DNA from 3 places in the Lentzea sp. HUAS TT2 genome. Region 3 is predicted to be linked to each of the others. Evidence: riboswitches for the same ligand, from Rfam matches in the RefSeq annotation. Region 3 holds a riboswitch; each other region holds the start of a gene.
The links. A riboswitch is a leader RNA that binds a small molecule or an ion and turns the genes downstream of it on or off. The one in region 3 is predicted to bind glycine.

Region 1 (6,797 bases), 930 kb from region 3:
CCCTCGAGCGTGCGGCGCTGGCGGTCGGCGAACTCCGGCGAGGCGGCGTGCTTGAACGCCACGGCCTTGGCCGCGATCACGTGCTCCAGCGGGCCGCCCTGCTGGCCGGGGAACACCGCCGAGTTGATCTTCTTGGCGATGTCGGCGTCGTTCGACAGGATCACGCCGCCACGGGGACCACCGAGGGTCTTGTGGGTCGTGGTCGTCGTGACGTGCGCGTGCGGCACGGGCGACGGGTGCAGGTCGGCGGCGACGAGGCCGGCGAAGTGCGCCATGTCGACCATCAGGTAGGCGTCGACCGAGTCCGCGATGCGGCGGAACTCGGCGAAGTCCAGCTGGCGCGGGTAGGCGGACCAACCGGCCACGATCAGCTTCGGGCGGTGCTCGGTCGCGAGGCGCTCGACCTCGGCCATGTCGACGCGGCCATCGGAGTCCGCGACGTGGTACGGCACGACGTTGTAGAGCTTGCCGGAGAAGTTGATGCGCATGCCGTGCGTCAGGTGGCCGCCGTGCGCGAGGTCCAGGCCCAGGATCGTGTCGCCGGGCTGGAGCAGCGCGAACATCGCGGCCGCGTTGGCCTGCGCGCCCGAGTGCGGCTGGACGTTCGCGAAGCCGGCGCCGAAGAGCGACTTGATGCGCTCGATGGCGAGGCGCTCGACGACGTCCACGTGCTCGCAGCCGCCGTAGTAGCGACGGCCGGGGTAGCCCTCGGCGTACTTGTTCGTGAGGACGGAACCCTGGGCCTGCAGCACCGACACGGGCGTGAAGTTCTCCGAGGCGATCATCTCGAGAGTGCCCTGCTGGCGCGCCAACTCGGCCGCAACGGCTTCGGCGACCTCGGGGTCGTACTCCGCGAGGGAAGCGTTGAACTGGTCGGACATCTGGAGAATCTCCCTACTTGGCGCGCTTGTAGAACGGAAGTGCGACGACCTCGACGGCCTGCTTCTTGCCGCGGACGTCCACCAGCAGTGGGGTGCCGGGCTCAGAGCTGGCACGGGTCACGTAGGCCATGGCGACGGAGTAGCCGAGGGTCGGGGACAGCGCGCCCGACGTCACCTCGCCCACGACCTCGTCGCCGTTGAGCACCGCGTAACCGTGACGCGGTGCGCGGCGCTCGGGGGTCTTCAGTCCGACCAGGACCGAGTCCACACCGGACTCCGACACCTTGGTCAGCGCTTCGCGGCCCACGAAGTCGCCGGGCTTGTCGAGCTTCACGACGCGGCCCAGGTTCGCGTTGTACGGCGTCAACGACGTCGTGAGCTCGTTGCCGTACAAGGGCATCCCGGCTTCGAGACGCAGCGTGTCGCGGCAGCCGAGACCGCACGGCTTGAGCTCGTGCGCCTCACCGGCGGACAGCAGCGCCGCCCAGACGGCCGGCGCGTCGGCGGGCGCGACGAACAGCTCGAAGCCCTCCTCGCCGGTGTAGCCGGTACGGGCGAGCAGCGCGTCGACGCCGGCGACCGTGGACGGGTACGAGGCGTAGTACTTGACCGTCGCCAGGTCCGTCTCGGTCAGGCCGGACAGGATCTCGACGGACTTCGGGCCCTGGATCGCGATCAACGCGTAGTCGGTCGAGGAGTCGGTGACGACGGTGTCGAATCCGGCGGCGCGCTCGACCAGCGCGTCAGCCACGACGGCGGCGTTCGAGGCGTTCGCGACGACCATGAACTCCTCCTCGCCCAGGCGGTACACGATCAGGTCGTCGATCACGCCGCCGTCGGCCTGGGTGATCATCGTGTAGCGGGCCTTGCCGACGGCCAGCGCGGAGATGTGGCCGACCAGCGCGTAGTCGAGGGCCTCGCCGGCCTGCGGACCGGTCAGCACGATCTCACCCATGTGCGTGAGGTCGAACAGGCCCGCGGTCGTGCGCACGGCGTGGTGCTCCGCGAGCTCTGACGAGTAGCGCAGCGGCATCCGCCAGCCCGCGAAGTCGGTGAACATCGCGCCGAGCTGCTCGTGCTCGGCGTTCAGAGGCGTGAGGCGGGACATCAGAACGCTCCTCCAGGGTGCGCCGAAGAGCCGGACGCGGCCGGCTGAGGCATCAGAAGAATGACACGGTCCATCGGAGACTCCTCACTAGAGCGAGCCTCCCCCTCTGTCATGAGCCTGAGAGCTTCGCCGCGCGGAGCGCGACTTGCACCGTGGGCGAGGCCGCTGATGGGCCTGCTTTCCAGAGTTGCCTTCGTCGCGCGGTACCTGTGCCTGAGAGATTCCGGGGAGGGATTGCTCCTTCGGCGCCCACCCGGGATGAACGAACTCCCGAGGGGTCTCTTCCGCGCGACATCGACGGCCGTGTTCAGTTGTCAGCCCCAGACGCTAGCAGGCCAAACGTCACAGCGGGACGCCCTGCGCAGTCTTCTCGACCACCTTGCGCTCCGCCCAGAAGGACAGGAACGGGACGGTGCCGGCGAGCAGCACCAGCAGGGTGCCCTTGATCGACCAGCGGAGCTTGAGCGCCAGGTCGACGGAAATCACCAGGTAGATGGCGTAGAGGAAGCCGTGGATCGGGCCGACGACCTTCATCGCGCCGCCCATGTCCGCGGCGTACTTGAGCACCATCGCCACGACCAGGAGCAGCAGGAAGACTCCGACCACGTAAGCCATGACCCTGAACCGGGTCAACGCACCCTTCATCTGCCCGCCTTCGCTCAACGACCGTCCCGCGCGTTGAGGTTCGCGAGCATGCGGTTGTAGGCCGCGAGCTCCGCGTCTTCTTCGTCGTCGAGGTACTCGACAGGCGCGGGTTTGACGGCGTCAACGGTAGCCACTGGGCGTGGAGCAGCCGCAACCGGCTCCGGTGCGAGTTCCTCGTCACGGCGCTGGCGTGCCAAACGACGGAACCGCCACACCATGAAGAGGGGGAAGAGGCCGAAGAGCGGCCACTGGAGCACGTACCCGAGGTTCTGGAACGTGCCGCTGGCGGACTCGAAGCGCTGCCACTGCCACCAGGCGAGTCCGCAACAGGCGACCAGCGCCGCCACACAGGCGAACGCGATCAGCACACGTTGGGGAGTAAAGAGGCCGCGCACGACCTCAACACTACTTGGGTGAGGCCTCCTGACGGAGGCCACCCCGTGGGGGATCCGGGGGCTCGCCCCCGGCTGGGGCGTGGGGGCTTGGCCCCCACAAGACACGCGAAGCGATCGAGGTGAGCGCATTCCGCGAACATGGGGGCCCCAATCGTGGAGCCCCGGTCCACTACGCCACGCCGTCCCGGCGCTGCCTCTGCAGACGAGCAACGCACCAAGCCGCGGCGGAGCCACGACGAAGGTGCTGGAGAACCGTCATCGGTCCCAGGCGCCTCCCGAGATCGGCAGGAGACAGACCCGCCGCGCGGTAGTCGAGCGCGCGCTGGTCCAACGGGCTGATGCCCGCGTCCCACCACTGCTCGGCCTCGGCGACGTCGCCCACCAGCTGCCAGTAGCTCGCCGCGGCGGCGAGCAGTGCCTCGGGTGCCTCCGGCGCCCGCTTGCGCATCGCGGCCACGTAGGCCGGATCCGCCGAGTCGACCTTGACCAAGCCACGCGACCCGCTCCTGCCTCCCCGCTGCACGGGGATGCCTGGCGCCGAGGGGGGAGCCTCCGCGAGCCACGCGTTCTTGATCCGGTTCACCTCCTGCATCTCTGCGTCATCAGACCGTTCAGCCGCCCACTGCTGCAACAGCTCGTGGACCCCGGAGTCCTCGACCATATGTGCCTCCTCGTCGGTCGGGGATCGGCCATTGCAGCGGAAGGTATTCGGTAGGTCTGACAATCGCCAGACCCTGAATCCCCAGAACACCCGTTACCAGTGCGTGATTGGCCTCATTCCACCCATCCGGCTCAACGCAGACGGCCGAAGATCACCCACCGTCACTAGCTGAGCGGGGTGGCCGTGCCGAAGAGGCTCCTGATGAAGGTGATGATCGACTCCGCGCCCTGACGCAGCCAGCCGAGGACCTGCTGCACCGCCGAAGCGGACTGCTCGGGCTGGGTGATCAGGAGGAACAGCACCAGCGCGACGCCCGCCAGCACTAGCACCTTCTTGAGGTTCACAGGTACCTCTCCGTCCGTGTGGTTCACCGGTCAGGCGGCGGACCGCCCGTGTCACCCGTCATGGTCCCTCATTCACCCTTGCGATGAACAACGACCACGCCCAAGTCGTGCCAGGATCCACCAGCCACGCACGCCTGCGTGACGGCCAACGTCACCCGAATGGCGGCTAAAGAGGGGCGTCAACAGCGCCGATGTCCTGGGCACGAGGTGAACACGGACACCCTCGCATCCCACAGCTTGGAAGAGAGACAGTTGCACCGGGCCTCACCCGGATGCCGAAGTCCCCCCATCACGCACTGTCACGCTCTCGTGGCGTTATTAATGCGCACCCGAACATTCATCCAATTACTCCAGACCGCCGCAGTTCCATAATCCTGTCGGCCGCCACACCCATGTCGGCAAGCACTTCATCGGTGTTCGTTCCGGTCGGAACAGGAGCCGTGGGAACCGTGGCGGGAGTGCGGTCGAAGCGAGGCGCCGGCGCCGGGTGCGGCGAGCCCGACACGTCCACGAAAGTGTCGCGTGCGGCGTTGTACGGGTGATGTGCCGCCTCGGCGGGGGTCAGCACCGGGGCCAGGCAGGCGTCCGTGTCCCGCGCGAGGTCCGCCCACTCGTCCCGCGGCCGGGTCTTCACCGCCGCCGCGATGCGTTCCCGCAGCTCAGGCCAGTTCGCCGGATCGTTGCGCGAGGGCGCGTCCTCCAGGCCCAGCACGCGCACCAGGTCGGCGTAGAACCTCTCCTCCAGCGCGCCGATGGCCACGTACCGCCCGTCCGCTGCCTCGTAGACGTCGTAGAACGGCACTCCACCGTCGAGCATGTTCTCGCCGCGCCCGCCCGACCACATGCCCGCGGACCGCATCCCGTGCAGGAACGTCGTCAGCAACGCCGCCCCGTCGACCATCGCGGTGTCCACGACCTGGCCACGCCCGGAGCGCTCCCGTTCATACAGTGCGGCGAGCACGCCGAGGGCCAGCAGCAGCCCTCCCCCGCCGAAGTCGCCCAGGAGGTTGATCGGGAACGACGGCGGCCCGCCGGCCCGTCCCAGCGGCTCCAGCGCGCCCGCTACGGCGATGTAGTTGATGTCGTGGCCGGCGCGGTCGGCGAGCGGCCCGTCCTGGCCCCAGCCGGTCATGCGGCCGTAGACGAGGCGCGGGTTGCGGGCCAGGCACTGCGCGGGGCCGATGCCCAGCCGTTCGGTCACGCCCGGCCGGAAGCCCTCGATCAGCACGTCCGAGCGCTCGACCAGACCGAGGACGAGCTCGGCGCCCTCGGGTGTGCGCGTGTCGATGGCGATCGAGCGCCGGTTGCGGCCGAGGAAGTCACCGGGGACGGTCTGCACGCTCCCCGGCTTGTGCACCTGGACGACGTCGGCGCCGAGGTCGGCCAGCACCATGGCACCGAACGGCGCGGGCGCGAGGCCGGCGAGCTCGACGACCTTCAGTCCTGCGAGAGGCCCCGTCACAGGGACCTCGCGATGATTTCCTTCATGATCTCGTTCGTGCCGCCGTAGATCCGCTGCACGCGGGCGTCGGACCAGGCACGTGCGATCGGGTACTCGTTCATGTAGCCGTAGCCGCCGAACAGCTGCACGCACTCGTCGACGACCTTGCTCAGCCGGTCGCTGGCCCACCACTTCGCCATCGCCGCGGTCGGCACGTCCAGTTCGCCCTTCAGGTGCTTCTCGACGCACTCGTCGATGAACGCCCTGGTCACGGCCGCCTCGGTGGCGCACTCGGCGAGCTTGAACCGGGTGTTCTGGAACTTGATCAGCTCCTTGCCGAACGCCTTGCGGTCCTTCACGTACTTCAGCGTGACGTCCACGGCGGCCTCGATGCCCGCGATGCAGCAGACGCCGATGATCAGGCGTTCCTGCGGCAGCTGCTGCATGAGCTGGATGAACCCGAGGCCCTCCTGCTCGCCGAGGAGGTTCGAGGCGGGCACCCGCACGTCGTCGAAGAACAGCTCGGCGGTGTCCTGGCCCTTCATGCCGACCTTGTCGAGCACGCGGCCGCGCCGGATGTCGTTCTCCACGACGAGCAGCGAGATGCCCTGCGCGCCCTGGGCGGGGTCGGTCTTGGCCACCACGATCACCAGGTCGGCCTGCACGCCGTTCGTGATGAACGTCTTCGAGCCGTTGATGACGTACTCGTCGCCGTCCCTGATGGCCTTCGTCCGGATGCCCTGCAGGTCGGAGCCCGCACCGGGTTCGGTCATCGCGATCGCGCCGACGTACTCACCGGACGCGAGCTTGGGCAGCCAGCGCTGCTTCTGCTCCTCGGAGCCGTAGGAGTTGAGGTAGTGGGCGACGATGCCGCTGTGCACGCTGTTGCCCCATGAGCTGTCGCCGGCCCGTGCCTGCTCCTCCAGCAACACGGCCTCGTGGGCGAACGTGCCGCCACCGCCCCTGTACTCCTCGGGGATGCTCAGGCACAGCAGCCCGAGATCGCCGGCCTTGCGCCACAGGTCGCGGTCGACCTGCTTCTGCTCGGCGAAGCGTTCCTGGTGCGGCACGACCTCCTTCTCCATGAACGTGCGGGCGAGCTGGCGCAACTGGTCCAGGTCGCTGTCCATCCACCGCGATCGACGCTCTGCCATGCGGTCCACGTAACCACCGGGCGGTGATCCACGCCATGACCGCCGCGCCTGCGCGTGGCCGAAAAACTGAGCGAAATTCCCACCCCGGTCGTCCAGACTGCCTCGTATGCAGATCCACCAGGTCATGCCGGACGACTGGGAACTCTGGCGTGACGTCCGCCTGGAAGC
Region 2 (6,797 bases), 1.3 Mb from region 3:
CAAACAGGACACGTGTTCTGAACCACAGTCGGTCAGAATTCGTTCTCAGGGATAACGCCGGAGCCCCGGTGCGCGACATCCCTGATGTCACGGAGGGACTGAAATGAGAACCGCCATGGAGACCCAGCCGAAGCAGGACGCGGAGTGCGACTCAGCGCTGCCGACCACGCCGTGCAGCGTGGTCTGGAGCCGGGGCCACGCCTACGTGCTCGAGGGTTTCCGCGCTCGCTGGGTGGGTCGCGACGACCGGGGCCGCCCGCACGCCATCACCGGTGCCGAGATGCAGCGCCGGGGCTGGACGCTCACCCGCACAGCCTGAGAGTTCACCTGTAGGAAACGAACTCAAAAATCGAACACCGCGTACCACCCGCAACCAGTCGCACAGCGTGCCGTGACGCCATCCGGCAGCCCTTGCGCAGTCACTCGTTTAGAGTGCGGGTGTGCGTGATCCGGCTGATCGCCTGCTGACGATTCCGAACCTGCTCAGCGTGCTGCGGCTGGCCGGTGTTCCGCTCTTCCTCTACCTGTTGCTCGGACCCCGCGCGGACGGCTGGGCGCTGCTCGTCCTCGTCCTCGCGGGGCTGTCCGACTGGCTCGACGGCAAGCTCGCTCGCTGGCTCAACCAGATGAGCAACCTGGGCGCGCTGCTCGACCCCGCGGCCGACCGCCTCTACGTGTTCTGCACGCTGCTGGCCTTCGTGATCAGGGACATCGTCCCGCTCTGGGTCGCGCTCGTGCTCGTGGGACGAGAGGTCGTCGTCGGCATCTGCCTGCTCGTCCTGCGGCAACGCGGCTGGGGCACCTTCGAGGTGACCTACCTCGGCAAGGCCGCGACCTTCAACCTGCTCTACGCCTTCCCCCTGCTGCTGCTCGCGCAGGGAGACTCGGGGTGGGCCCAGGTCGCCGCGCCGATCGCCTACGCGTTCACGGCCTGGGGCGGAGCGCTCTACCTGTGGTCGGCGCTGCTGTACGTCTACCAGTTCTTCCTGGCCCTGCGGGGCACACCTCGCACGGTCGCGTGAAAAGATCACCCCATACAGGTTCAGCACGAGGAGCGCAGTCAGTTGATTCCCGAGGAGCTTCGTTACACCGAGGAGCACGAGTGGATCGCCACCAGCGGCGAGAACACAGTGCGCGTCGGCATCACCGACTACGCCCAGGAACAGCTCGGTGACGTCGTCTTCGTCCAGCTGCCCGAGGTCGGTCACACCGTGGCGGCGGGTGACACGTTCGGCGAGGTCGAGTCCACGAAGAGCGTCTCCGACCTCTACTCACCGCTCGACGGCGAGGTCGTCGCCATCAACGACGCGTTGGTCCAGACGCCCGACTCGGTCAACTCCGACCCGTACGGCGAGGGCTGGATGGTCGAGATCAGGCTGAACGACCCCGAGGCGCTCGAAGGCCTGCTGGACGCGGACGGGTACAAGGCCCTGGTGGAGAAGGAGTGACGTCGATCTTTCGCCGGATCTTCGGCCGGAAGGGGAGCCGCGCTGAAGGTGGCGACCCCAACGCGATAGGTTTTACCGGAAGTGACGGATCCAGCAGCAGGAGGAGAGCTCAGGTGAGCACGAACGACGGCCCAGGCGTTCCGCCGGAGCAGTCCCCGGAGCGGACCTCCGTCTTCCGGGCGGACTTCCTCCAGGAGATGGAAGGCGGCGCAGAGGCGCCCGCACAGGAGCCGGCCGTTGCCGGTGTTGACGCCCTTCCCGCCGGTTCCGCGCTGCTCGTTGTCAAGCGCGGACCGAACGCCGGTTCCCGGTTCCTGCTGGACCGAGACACGACGAGCGCAGGGCGCCACCCCGACAGCGACATCTTCCTGGACGACGTGACGGTCTCGCGCCGGCACGCCGAGTTCCGCCGGGAGAGCGGCGAGTTCGTCGTCATCGACGTCGGCAGCCTCAACGGCACCTACGTGAACCGAGAGCCGGTCGACCAGGCCGTCCTCGCGAACGGTGACGAGGTCCAGATCGGCAAGTTCCGCCTCGTCTTCCTGACGGGTCCCGGCTCCGCGGGAGCCTGACGCGTGACGGCCGGGCGGCCACAACGCGGGGTCTTGAGCATCGGGGCGGTGCTCGCGCAGCTTCGTCCCGACTTCCCCGACGTCACCATCTCCAAGATCCGCTTCCTGGAAGCGGAGGGGCTGGTCCGCCCGGCACGCACCGCCTCCGGCTACCGCCAGTTCAGCGTGGCGGACGTCGAGAGGCTGCGGTTCGTGCTGTCCGCACAACGCGACAGGTACCTGCCGCTCAAGGTGATCCGCGAGCAGCTCGACACGGTCCCCGAGGACTCGACGTCGCTCTCGCGGATGGATCTGCTCTCCCAGACCGGTTTCAGCGCCGAACAGCTGTCCCAGCTGGAGCGCGACGGTCTGCTGCGTCCCGGCCCCGCGGGCCGTTTCACCGCGGAGGACATCACCGCGCTCCGCACGATCCGGACCATGACCGGACTCGGCGTCGAGCGCGAGCACCTGCGCGCGGTCCGCGCGGCAGCGGACCACGAGGTCGTTCTGCTGAAGTCTTTCTCAGATCCCGAGACGGTTCGGGAATTGGCTGACCTGTTCACCTCGTTGCACACGTTGTTGGTGAGAGCGGGCCTGCGGCAGTCCTGAGACGGCCGTGGCGGATCTTCAGGCGGGTGCAGTCTTGATCACGATCTGCCCGCAACGATTGAGCACACGGCCCGCTTGGCGGGTAGCGTCGGACATGTACGCCGGGGGATGCTCGGGTGTGAACCGGGTCGTCCCCGAACGAACAGAGGGAGGCGAGGCCCGATGAGCGAAATGCGCGTCGTCGGCGTGCGGGTGGAGCTGCCCCAGAACCAGCCGATCCTTCTTCTTCGCGAAACCGAGGGCGAGCGGTACCTGCCGATCTGGATCGGCAGTGTCGAGGCCACGGCGATCGCACTGGAGCAGCAGGGCGTGCGCCCGGCTCGTCCGCTCACCCATGATCTCCTCAAGGACATCATCGGGGCGCTGGGACGCAACCTCGAACAGGTTCGGATCACCGACCTGCAGGAGGGCACCTTCTTCGCGGAGCTCGTGTTCGACGGCGACGTGCGGGTCTCCGCGCGGCCTTCTGACTCGGTGGCGCTGGCGTTGCGGGTGGGCGTGCCGATCCACGCGGAGGAGTCCGTGCTGGCCGAGGCGGGCCTCATCATCCCGGACGAGCAGGAGGACGAGGTGGAGAAGTTCCGCGAGTTCCTCGACTCGATCTCCCCCGAAGACTTCAGGGGCGCCGACACCTAGATTTCAGGTGTGTCGCACTCCGTCTTGTATGGACCGTGAGGCAGTTCGTTTGGACGTCCCTCGATCGGACTACTTACGGTCGTTATGACCGCTAAACGATCACTAAACGTCACCTGAACGTCCCAGTTCGGGTGACGGTATGACTCTCCACTTGAGGTTGAGGGTCGCAACTCCCCGCGCGTCGCGTTGACCTGCCCTCGGACCGGTCTTACCGTCGAACTCGAGTGGACGTCGCTGCTTCACGAGAGTGGACGCAGCGGCTTGACGGTCATGAGTTTCGTGGCCGTTCCGAGGGGAGGCAGGCGTGGTCGAGGAAGCGCCCTTGAGGGCCGAATCCGGGCTGCAGGGTGAACTGTTCCCGGACTCCTCGCTGCCGGACGAGCTGGTCGGTTACCGAGGGCCCGCGGCGTGCCAGATCGCGGGCATCACGTACCGGCAGCTCGACTACTGGGCAAGGACCGGGCTGGTCGCGCCGACGATAAGGATGGCGCACGGCTCCGGGAGCCAGCGGTTGTACTCCTTCAAGGACATCCTGGTGCTCAAGGTCGTGAAGCGGCTGCTGGACACCGGTGTCTCGTTGCAGAACATCCGCGTGGCGGTCGACCACCTGCGCCGCCGCGGCGTGCAGGACCTGGCGCGCATCACGCTCTTCTCCGACGGCACGACGGTCTACGAGTGCACCTCGCCCGAAGAGGTCGTCGATCTGCTGCAGGGCGGTCAGGGCGTGTTCGGCATCGCGGTGAGCGGTGCGATGCGGGAGATCTCCGGCACGATCCACGAGTTCCCCGCAGAACGCGCGGACGGTGTCGAGATCGCGCCGATGACCGAGGACGAGCTGACCCGCCGGCGTCGCGAGCGCGCCACCGGCTGACCGGCCCGATGATCGTGGCCGACCGGCGGTCCTCCATGGCCGGTCGGCAGCAGCGCAGGCAGCCCGCTGCTCCCTAGCGTTGCCGGTATGACGCACACCGCCTCCTATCAGGTCGTGAAGGTGCTGGAAGCGGCGACGCAGCGCGCTCTCCGGCTGGAGTTCGGCTTCCTCGGCACCGAGAACCTGCTGATCTCGCTGATCGACACCATCGGACCCGGCCGCAAGCTCGGCGTGAAGTCGCTGCGGGCACAGGCGATGGCGCGGGGGCCGGAGCACTGGGCCGACGACGACGGTGGCGTCGTTCCCGAGGCTCATCCGGACGTCACGGCGTTGGTGAACATCGCCTGCGACCGCTTGGTCCTCGAGACCGTGCCACCCGTCAGCCGCGCGCTGGAGGAGTGTCTGCTCGCGGCGATCGCCCTGGCCGGCGACGGCGTGCTGACCACGACCCACCTCTCCCTCGCGTTGCTGGGGCAGCGATCCGGGCGTGCCGCCGACCTGTTCCTGTTGCGCGGCGTGGACGTCGAGGCGACGGCCGCCGCGGTGCGCGCCGATGCCGCGCGGCCCCACGCGGAGGTCGAGGAGGCGCCCGCCGTGCGGTTGCTGCGCAAGGCGGGGGCGTTGGAGGGGGAGTCCGGCGGCGGGTACGTGCGCTGGCTGGTGCGCTGGGTCGCGCGCGGTCAGGGGCTGGGCGGGCCAGTGCTGACCGTCGTGCGCAACGAGGCAGGACGACTGGCCGCGGCCGCGCGGCGGGACGTCTCGTCGCGGGACCTGGTGGCGGCGGTGCTGACGGTCGACCACCAGCTGACGGCGGCGGGCCGGAGGCTGAAGCCGGAGTTCGAGTCGGGTGGCGCGGCGGCGTTGCGCGCGGCGGGGGTGGACCCGGCCGCGTTGCCCGTCAGCGGTGGCGCGGTGGAGCGTGCGATGGAACGGGCGAAGCTCGTCGCGGCACGGCGCGGAGACGCCGTCGTGGGCACCACGCACCTGCTCGTGGCGGTGCGCGACGACCCGGCGGACCCCGTCGCGGGGGCGTTGAGCGGTCTCGGTGCTGAGATGTAGGTCGCGTCCCTAGGGACTAGGTGGGCTGCCTGCGGGTATTCTTCTCGGGTAGTCGCTGAACTCAGGCGGGAGAGACCGGGTTTCGAGCCCGGCGCCGAAGGAGCAAGTCCCTCCCCGGGAACCTCTCAGGCAACCAGGACCGCTGAGCGAGACGCCTCTGGAAAGTGGATCCCCCGGGATCCCGCCGACGGTGAAAGCCCACTCTGTTGTGGGTGAACCTCTCAGGCGCCCGACATCGGGTACGGACAGAGCGGGGAGGGCACAGGACCCGTGTGCCCGCAGCCACCCCGGAGGCGTTTGATGACGCAGGACCGCATTCCGCTCGCCGCTCTCGAGCACGGCACCCCGTTCGCCGACCGCCACGTCGGTCCGCGCCCCGCCGAACTCGCGCGCATCCTCGACGTCATCGGCGTCGGGTCGCTCGAGGAGCTGGCTCAGCACGCGGTGCCTTCGTCCATTCACGAGCGCGACCTCGTGCTGGACCTGCCCGCCCCGGCCACCGAGACCGAGGCGCTCGCGGAGCTGCGCGAGCTCGCGTCCCAGAACCGCCCGATGACGCAGATGATCGGCCTGGGCTACTACGACACCGTGACGCCGGGCGTGATCCTGCGCAACGTGCTGGAGTCGCCCGCCTGGTACACCGCGTACACGCCGTACCAGCCGGAGATCTCGCAGGGCCGTCTTGAAGCGCTGCTGAACTTCCAGACGATGGTCGGCGACCTGACGGGCCTGCCGGTCGCGAACGCGTCCATGCTGGACGAGTCGACCGCCGCCGCCGAGGCGATGACGCTGGTGCGCCGCGCGGGCAAGTCCAAGTCGAACAAGTTCGTCATCGACTCCGACACGCTGCCGCAGACGCTGGCCGTCATCGAGACGCGCGCCGAGCCGCTGGGCATCGAGATCGTCGTCGCCGACCTGTCGCAGGGCATCGAGGGTCTCGGCCTCGGCGGTGACTTCTTCGGCGTGCTGCTGTCCTACCCCGGCGCCTCCGGTGTCGTGCGCGACCAGGCCGCGTTGATCGAGGAGATCCACGCCGCCGGTGCACAGGCCGTCGTCGTCGCCGATCTTCTTTCTCTGACGCTGCTGCGCGCTCCCGGTGAGATCGGCGCGGACGTCGTCGTCGGCACCACGCAGCGCTTCGGCGTGCCGATCGGCTTCGGTGGCCCGCACGCCGGGTACATGGCCGTCCGGTCCGGTCTGGAGCGTCAGCTGCCCGGCCGTCTCGTCGGTGTCTCCGTCGACTCCGACGGCTCGCTGGCCTACCGCCTCGCGCTGCAGACGCGCGAGCAGCACATCCGCCGCGAGAAGGCCACGTCGAACATCTGCACCGCGCAGGTGCTGCTGGCCGTGATCGCGTCCATGTACGCCGTCTACCACGGTCCCGAGGGCCTGCGGTCGATCGCGACCCGCGTGCACCGCCTGGCCACCGTGCTCGCCACGGGCCTGTGCGAGGCCGGTCTCGAGGTCGTGCACGGCGAGTTCTTCGACACCGTCCAGGTGCGGGTCGAGGGGCAGGCCGCCGCTGTCGTCGCGAAGGCGCGCGAGGCCGGCATCAACCTCCGCAAGGTCGACGACGACGTCGTCGCAATCGCTTGCGACGAGAAGACCACGCGCGCGCACATC
Region 3 (6,797 bases):
CTCCATGCGCAAGCTCGCGGCGGAACTGGGCGCGGCGCCCATGTCGCTGTACTGGCACGTGCCGACCAAGGACGCGCTGATCGAGCTCTGCCTGGACGAGATCTACGGCGAGTTCCCGCTGCCGGGCCCCGAGGACGACTGGGAGACGGCTGTGCGCGCGATGATGCACGCGATGCGTCATCTCGCGCACAAGCACCCGTGGTGGGTCCGGGGCATCGGCGAGTTCAACAGCATCGGCCCGAAGGCCGTGGCGATGAGCGACGCGATGTTCGAACCGATGACGAGGGCAGGTCTGTCGCTGCCCGCGGCGGCGCGGTCGATCTCGACGATCTCCAGTTTCGCCATCGGGTACGCGATCGCCGAGGTCAACTTCGTGGCGCGCGGCGGCATGGACTCGCCGCCGCCGGACCTGCCGAAGATCGCGGACCTGTACCGGGAGAAGCACCCGAACTACGTCAGGATGCTGGACGAACCGGAGCTGTGGTCGCTGGAGGGGCAGTTCGAGTTCGGCCTCGACTGCGTGATCGACGGCATCAAGGCGCGCGTCGAGGCCCTCAGATAGGCGAAACCCCCGCAGCGATTGACGCGTGCGGGGGCCTCATTCATTCAGTTGGCTTTCAGACCACGGACTCCAGCGGCGTGTGCAGCAGGCCGGTCGCCTCGGCCACCGGGCCGTTGGTCAGCAGACCGGCGTGCACGTTCAGGCCCAGGGCCAACGAACGGTCGTCCTTGAGCGCCTTCTCCCAGCCCTTGTCGGCCAGCGCGACCGCGTACGGCAGCGTCACGTTGGTCAGCGCGTAGGTCGAGGTGCGCGGGACGGCGCCCGGCATGTTCGCGACGCAGTAGAACACCGAGTTGTGGACCTCGTAGGTCGGCTCGGCGTGCGTGGTGGCGCGGGAGTCCTCGAAGCAACCGCCCTGGTCGATGGCGATGTCGACGAGTACCGAACCCGGCTTCATGTCCGCGACGAGCGCGTTCGACACGAGCTTCGGGGCCGCGGCACCGGGGACGAGCACGGCGCCGATGACCAGGTCGGCCTCGCGGACGGCCTGCTCGATGGCGAACGAGTTCGAGGCCAGCGTGCGCAGACGGCCCTGGAACTGGGCGTCGATCTGGCGCAGGCGGTCGACGTTGGTGTCGAGGATCTGCACGTCCGCGCCCATGCCGACGGCGATGGTGGCGGCGTTGACGCCGGCCACGCCACCGCCGATGACGACCACGCGGGCAGGGGCGACACCGGGGACGCCGCCGGGCAGCACGCCGCGGCCACCGGAGGGCTTCATCAACGAGTACGCGCCGACCTGCGGGGCCAGGCGGCCCGCGACCTCGGACATCGGGGCGAGCAGCGGCAGCGAGCGGTTCGGCAGCTGCACGGTCTCGTAGGCGATGGCCGTGGTGCCGGACGCGAGCAGCGCCTCGGTCAGCGGCTTGTCGGCGGCGAGGTGCAGGTACGTGAAGAGGGTCTGGCCGGCGCGGAGACGGGGGTACTCCTCGGCGATCGGCTCCTTGACCTTGAGAACCAGGTCACCTTCCGCCCACACGTCGTCGGCGGTCGGGAGGATCTTGGCGCCCGCGGCGAGGTACTCCTCGTCGGTGATCGCGGAACCGAGACCGGCGCCCTGCTCGACGTACACGTCGTGCCCGCGGCTGGTCAGTTCGTGCGCACCGGCAGGCGTGAGAGCGACGCGGTACTCGTGGTTCTTGATCTCGCGGGGAACTGCGATCCGCACGATGACTCCTCCGTTCGGTGGCCGACATCTCATAATGTGGGCCAGTCGCAAGGTCATGTCACTGTGCGGTTCGCACTATCCGGTACCCCTCTGGTTGTTCATCTAGGACAGAGCGACCTGAGCCTCGTTCGCGTTCGGGTCGACCGTCTCGCGTTGACACTCGGCGGGGGCGCACATAGCGTTCGCGCCGAGAACTGAACACCGGCCGCGGCGCGCAAGCGTCAGAACCCGAGTGGGAGAGACCTCGACGAACCGGTCGGGGCGCCGAAGGGGCAAGCTCCCGCACACTCTCAGGCAGCAAGACCGCTCGGGGTAGGCAACTCTGCACGGCGGAGGGGGCGCAAGTTTCCTGACCCGTCACAGCCAGAGGAGTCGTCGCCGTGGAGTTCCCCGAGAACCTGCTCTACACCGCCGAGCACGAGTGGGTCGACTGGACGCCGGGCACCCAGGACCCGCTGACCTGCGGAATCACCGAGTACGCCGCTGATGCGCTCGGTGACATCGTCTTCGTCCAGCTGCCCGACGTCGGTGCCAAGGTCGTCACCAACGCGGTCTGCGGCGAGCTGGAGTCCACCAAGTCCGTCAGCGACCTGTTCTCGCCCGTCACCGGTGAGGTGATCGAGGTCAACAGCGCCGTCGTGGACGACCCGGCGATCGTGAACAGCGACCCGTACGGCGCCGGCTGGCTGTTCAAGGTCCGCGTCGAGTCGGCCGAGAACCTGCTCACGGCGGCGAAGTACGCCGAACTCACGCAGAGCAGTTGATTCTGGGCATGACTGACCGCCCCACCACCACGAAGGACTGATCAGTGGCGATCAGCGTTTTCGACCTCTTCTCCGTCGGCATCGGACCGTCCAGCTCGCACACGGTCGGCCCGATGCGCGCGGCCGCGATGTTCGTCGAGAAGCTCGGCGCGCGTGTGTCCGAAGTGGACCGCGTGCACGTCGAGCTGTTCGGCTCACTGGGTGCGACCGGTCACGGTCACGGCAGCCCCAAGGCCGTGTTCCTGGGCCTCGAAGGCAACCACCCGGAGGAAGTCGATCCCACCGCCGCGGCCCACCGCGTCGAGGAGATCATCTCCGGCGGACGGCTCAAGCTCGGCGGTGCGCATGAGATCGGCTTCGTGCACGACCGCGACCTCGTCATGCACCGCCGCAAGTCACTCCCGTTGCACCCCAACGGGATGAGCTTCGAGGCGTTCGCCGGCGGCAAGCCGGTCGAGCACGCCGTCTACTACTCGATCGGCGGCGGTTTCGTCGTCGACGAGAACGCGTCGGGCACCGACCGCATCAAGCCGGACTCGACGCCGCTGGCACATCCGTTCCTGACCGGCGACGAGCTCCTCGCGCGGTGTCGCGAGACCGGCCTGTCGATCAGCGAGATCATGATGGCCAACGAGCTGTCGTGGCGCACGGAAGCCGAGGTCCGCCAAGGACTTCTGCACATCTGGCACGTCATGCAGGAATGCGTCGAACGCGGCTGCAACGAGCACGGCGTCCTGCCCGGCGGCCTGAAGGTCCGCCGGCGTGCCGCCGAGATGCGCAAGACGCTGGAGAAGGAGCACTTCGTCACCGACCCGTTGCGGGTCATGGACTGGGTGACCCTCTTCGCGCTGGCGGTCAACGAGGAGAACGCGGCGGGCGGCCGTGTCGTCACCGCACCGACCAACGGCGCGGCCGGCATCGTCCCGGCGGTCCTGCACTACTACACGAAGTTCGTGCCAGGGGCGTCCGACGACGGCGTGGTTCGCTTCCTCCTGACGGCAGGTGCGATCGGCGTGCTGTTCAAGGAGAACGCGTCCATCTCCGGCGCCGAGGTCGGCTGCCAGGGAGAGGTCGGCTCGGCCTGCTCGATGGCCGCCGGAGGTCTCGCCGAGGTGCTCGGCGGCACCCCCGAACAGGTCGAGAACGCCGCCGAGATCGCCATGGAGCACAACCTCGGCCTGACGTGCGACCCGATCGGCGGGCTGGTGCAGATCCCGTGCATCGAACGCAACGCGGTCGCGTCGATCAAGGCCATCACGGCCGTGCGCATGGCCTTGCGCGGCGACGGCTCGCACTTCGTCTCGCTGGACAAGGTCATCAAGACCATGCGGGACACCGGCAAGGACATGTCGGTGAAGTACAAGGAGACGGCTCGCGGCGGACTCGCCGTGAACGTCATCGAGTGCTGACGTCCGCCAGCATGTCGATCTGGTACACCGCCCACTGCGCGCTCTCGCCATCCACTTCGGACAGACGGGCGCGCAGTGAGGCGGTGAGCAGCCACTCCCGGATCGGGTCGCCGGGCTCCGGCCAGAGATCCCAACTGGCGGCGGACCGTCCGCTGCCGGCCAGCAAGTCGTAGGACCAGTCCCGGGCGAGCTCCGCGACGACCGCCGGGGGAAGGCCGTCGACGACGCGCAGCCACGGGCTCACGTCCTGATCCATCTGGGCCGCGGCCCAGATCAGCTCGGCGACCTCTAGCCTGCGCTCCTCGTTGCCGGCGGCGCGGACGACGGTCTCGGTGAGCAGCGATCGCAGCGCGATCTGCTCGTTCTCCGGCCAGCGGGACACCCCTGCCCACGTCAGGCCTTGGGTGAGCCAGCTCTCGGGGGTGTGGTCCAGCATGCCGACGATCCTGGGCGCGAAACGGCGCCAGGCGAGTTCGTACTCGTCCTGGTCGAAGTGGTCGTAGACCTCCCTCGCGAACTTCCGCAGGAGGTCGTCAGGAACCAGCGCCGGATCCCCGTCGAGCTGGTCCAGCTCGGCTTGGTTCCAGCAGCGCAAACAGCCGTTCATGCAGCCAGGTTAAGCAGCCGGGACAAGCGGATTACCGGGCGTCGTACGCCTTCTGCGCCTCGAGCACCTCAGGCATCCGGCCCTCCAGCAGGTGGATCAACGACAGCAGCCGCTCGGCCGTGTCGCGGCCCAGCGGCGTGAGGCTGTAGTCGACGCGCGGCGGGTTCGTGTTCTGGGCCTCGCGGTGCACGAGACCGTCCCGCTCCAGCGCCTGCAACGTCTGGGACAGCATCTTCTCGCTGACCCCGTCGACGCGGCGGCGCAGCTCGTTGAAGCGCAGCTGACCGTCGGCGAGCGCGGTCAGCGTCAGGCTGCCCCACCTGCCGGTGATGTGCTCCAGCGTGGGACGCGACGGGCACGCTTTCGCGAACACGTTGTAGTCCATGTCGGCATCATACCTGGTCAAAACGCTAACTGAAAGTAAGTGTGAGAGCTCTCCGCGTCAGGAGAGCTCCCACACCTCAGAACGGCCAGGTCGCGTTCTGACCTGCTTCGAGCAAGGGGATCGCCTTGAAGGTGGCGTCCGTCAGGCCGCCGAACTCGTGCCGGTCGCTGTGTCGATGGTGTGCGCGGCGTGCTGGTCGCCACCGAGGTTGATGCCGATCACTGACACCCTTGCCGGATTCGGCCATGAGCCGCGCGTAGACGAACTCGGCCGCGCCGCTACAGTCGGCCTTGCATTTCCGTTTGCGTAGCTGACGGCTACTTCTTCGAAATTAACCCGTCGTCGGCAATCCTGATCTCGGGAGCGCGCAACTTCACATGTACCCGGTGCGAGCGAATCCTGTCTTCGCGTCCATGCTGGCACGGGCTAGTGGCTTAAGACGCTTGTTGCCTTATGCCGTCGTGACCTCGGGCCACGTGTGAGGCTGTTCGCTCCCCTTCCGTCGAAGGTCTGAGCCTTGCCCTCTCCGCGCGTCGATCCACATCCATGTGAGCACTGTGGGACAACTACGCGTAACCCGCGCTTCTGTGGCAATGCCTGTCATCTCATCGGTACCCAGGTACAGCGATCGGCACGACTGCGCAAGCCCCGTCCAACGTGCCCTCAGTGCGGTGTCGGTGCCGTCGTTCGTGGTGCGAAGACTTGTAGCCGACCGTGTTCAGACGCAATGCGCCGTCGTCAGCCCGACCCATGCCGCCGATGTGGGTCATGTGAGCGGGTCGGGCGCCGTCGTGGAGGACCGTACTGCTCGTGGGCATGCTTCAACGAGGACCGGTACGAACGCACAGGCTCGTTTGCCAGATGGATCACAGCGTGGACCTCGGGTCAAGCCTCGGGGACGACCGAGGACGGAAAGCCCGACGACCGAGTGCGGCAAGCCCTCGTGTTCCTTCGCGGACAGCAGTGCGAGGAATGCGGGTGGGCCAAGATCAACCCGGTCAGCGGACGAGTGCCACTGCACGTCGATCACATCACAGGGGACCGAAAGAGGAACCGGCCGCACGAGGTGCGACTGCTTTGTCCCAACTGTCACTCGTTGACGACCAACTACCAGCACCTCAACAATCCCGATGTCGCACCAGTTCGCGTGCAACAAAGCCGGAGGTATCGAGAAACATGGCTAAGTCCAACTCCTGCGGCGTTTGTTCAGTCGTGATATCCCCGACTGTCACGGGCAACTTGTCAACCGCGACCAGGCGCGATGGCGGCTCTGACTTCGTGCGGTCGGATCAAGGGGAATTGGCCGCTCTGTCAACTGGGTTGCAGCCGCAAGAACGACCTGCGAGTCTCGGACTCGCAACCCATCCATTAGGAGTGGAAGCAGGCCTCTGCTGCGCACCGGGCGCTCATCAATACAACCACGCCGCGCAAGGGTTTTCCTAAGGCGCCGCCTTCACGAGCCGTCGCAGCATGTAGAACAGCCCGACCGTGAGCAGGAAACCCACGGCGCTGATCATCACGATCTGCTCGACGGTGTCGGCCTGCGATCCGGCGAACACGTAGGCGGCACAAATGGGGATGGTCCCGACGAGGGTGAACGACATGAAGGTCCGGAATGACACCCGTGACACCCCCGCGGACACCGACACCGTCTCCGCCATCATCGGGATACCGCGCGCCACGCCGAAGAACCAGGGCCCGAACTGACGGCCCCAGCGGCGCATTTCCGTGAGCTCCTCGATGGTCACCACCCGGCGCACCAACCACGGGCCCGCGAACCTCCCCAGGGCGTACCCTGCGGCAGAGGAACCCAGGGACCCGACGATCGCGAGTGCCAGCCCGATGGGCAGACCGAGTGCCGTTCCCGCCAGCACGATGAGCGGAGTCGACGGCACGGGCAGC

Region 1: linked by a shared signal. The riboswitch ahead of gcvT (glycine cleavage system aminomethyltransferase GcvT) and the one ahead of gcvH (glycine cleavage system protein GcvH) in region 3 are both predicted to bind glycine.
Region 2: linked by a shared signal. The riboswitch ahead of gcvP (aminomethyl-transferring glycine dehydrogenase) and the one ahead of gcvH (glycine cleavage system protein GcvH) in region 3 are both predicted to bind glycine.

The regions. Positions count from the first base shown of each region.
Region 1 covers NZ_CP196667.1:817,600-824,396, forward strand. The annotation lists gene glyA (serine hydroxymethyltransferase) at 1-881, opposite strand, end outside; gene gcvT (glycine cleavage system aminomethyltransferase GcvT) at 895-1,989, opposite strand; glycine riboswitch at 2,089-2,179, opposite strand; glycine riboswitch at 2,181-2,286, opposite strand; gene ACSHWB_RS04170 (DUF3817 domain-containing protein) at 2,332-2,634, opposite strand; gene ACSHWB_RS04175 (hypothetical protein) at 2,649-3,029, opposite strand; gene ACSHWB_RS04180 (transcriptional regulator) at 3,199-3,690, opposite strand; gene ACSHWB_RS04185 (hypothetical protein) at 3,855-4,034, opposite strand; gene ACSHWB_RS04190 (CaiB/BaiF CoA transferase family protein) at 4,372-5,496, opposite strand; gene ACSHWB_RS04195 (acyl-CoA dehydrogenase family protein) at 5,493-6,629, opposite strand; gene ACSHWB_RS04200 (GNAT family N-acetyltransferase) at 6,736-6,797, shown strand, end outside.
Region 2 covers NZ_CP196667.1:431,721-438,517, reverse strand. The annotation lists gene ACSHWB_RS02235 (hypothetical protein) at 104-319, shown strand; gene ACSHWB_RS02230 (CDP-alcohol phosphatidyltransferase family protein) at 441-1,022, shown strand; gene gcvH (glycine cleavage system protein GcvH) at 1,065-1,448, shown strand; gene garA (glycogen accumulation regulator GarA) at 1,562-2,020, shown strand; gene ACSHWB_RS02215 (MerR family transcriptional regulator) at 2,054-2,608, shown strand; gene ACSHWB_RS02210 (bifunctional nuclease family protein) at 2,771-3,244, shown strand; gene ACSHWB_RS02205 (MerR family transcriptional regulator) at 3,549-4,115, shown strand; gene ACSHWB_RS02200 (Clp protease N-terminal domain-containing protein) at 4,203-5,174, shown strand; glycine riboswitch at 5,231-5,326, shown strand; glycine riboswitch at 5,330-5,425, shown strand; gene gcvP (aminomethyl-transferring glycine dehydrogenase) at 5,475-6,797, shown strand, end outside.
Region 3 covers NZ_CP196667.1:1,744,732-1,751,528, reverse strand. The annotation lists gene ACSHWB_RS08535 (TetR/AcrR family transcriptional regulator) at 1-562, shown strand, start outside; gene ald (alanine dehydrogenase) at 618-1,730, opposite strand; glycine riboswitch at 1,954-2,046, shown strand; gene gcvH (glycine cleavage system protein GcvH) at 2,111-2,494, shown strand; gene ACSHWB_RS08520 (L-serine ammonia-lyase) at 2,539-3,903, shown strand; gene ACSHWB_RS08515 (hypothetical protein) at 3,890-4,510, opposite strand; gene ACSHWB_RS08510 (winged helix-turn-helix transcriptional regulator) at 4,542-4,895, opposite strand; gene ACSHWB_RS08505 (TVP38/TMEM64 family protein) at 6,335-6,797, opposite strand, start outside.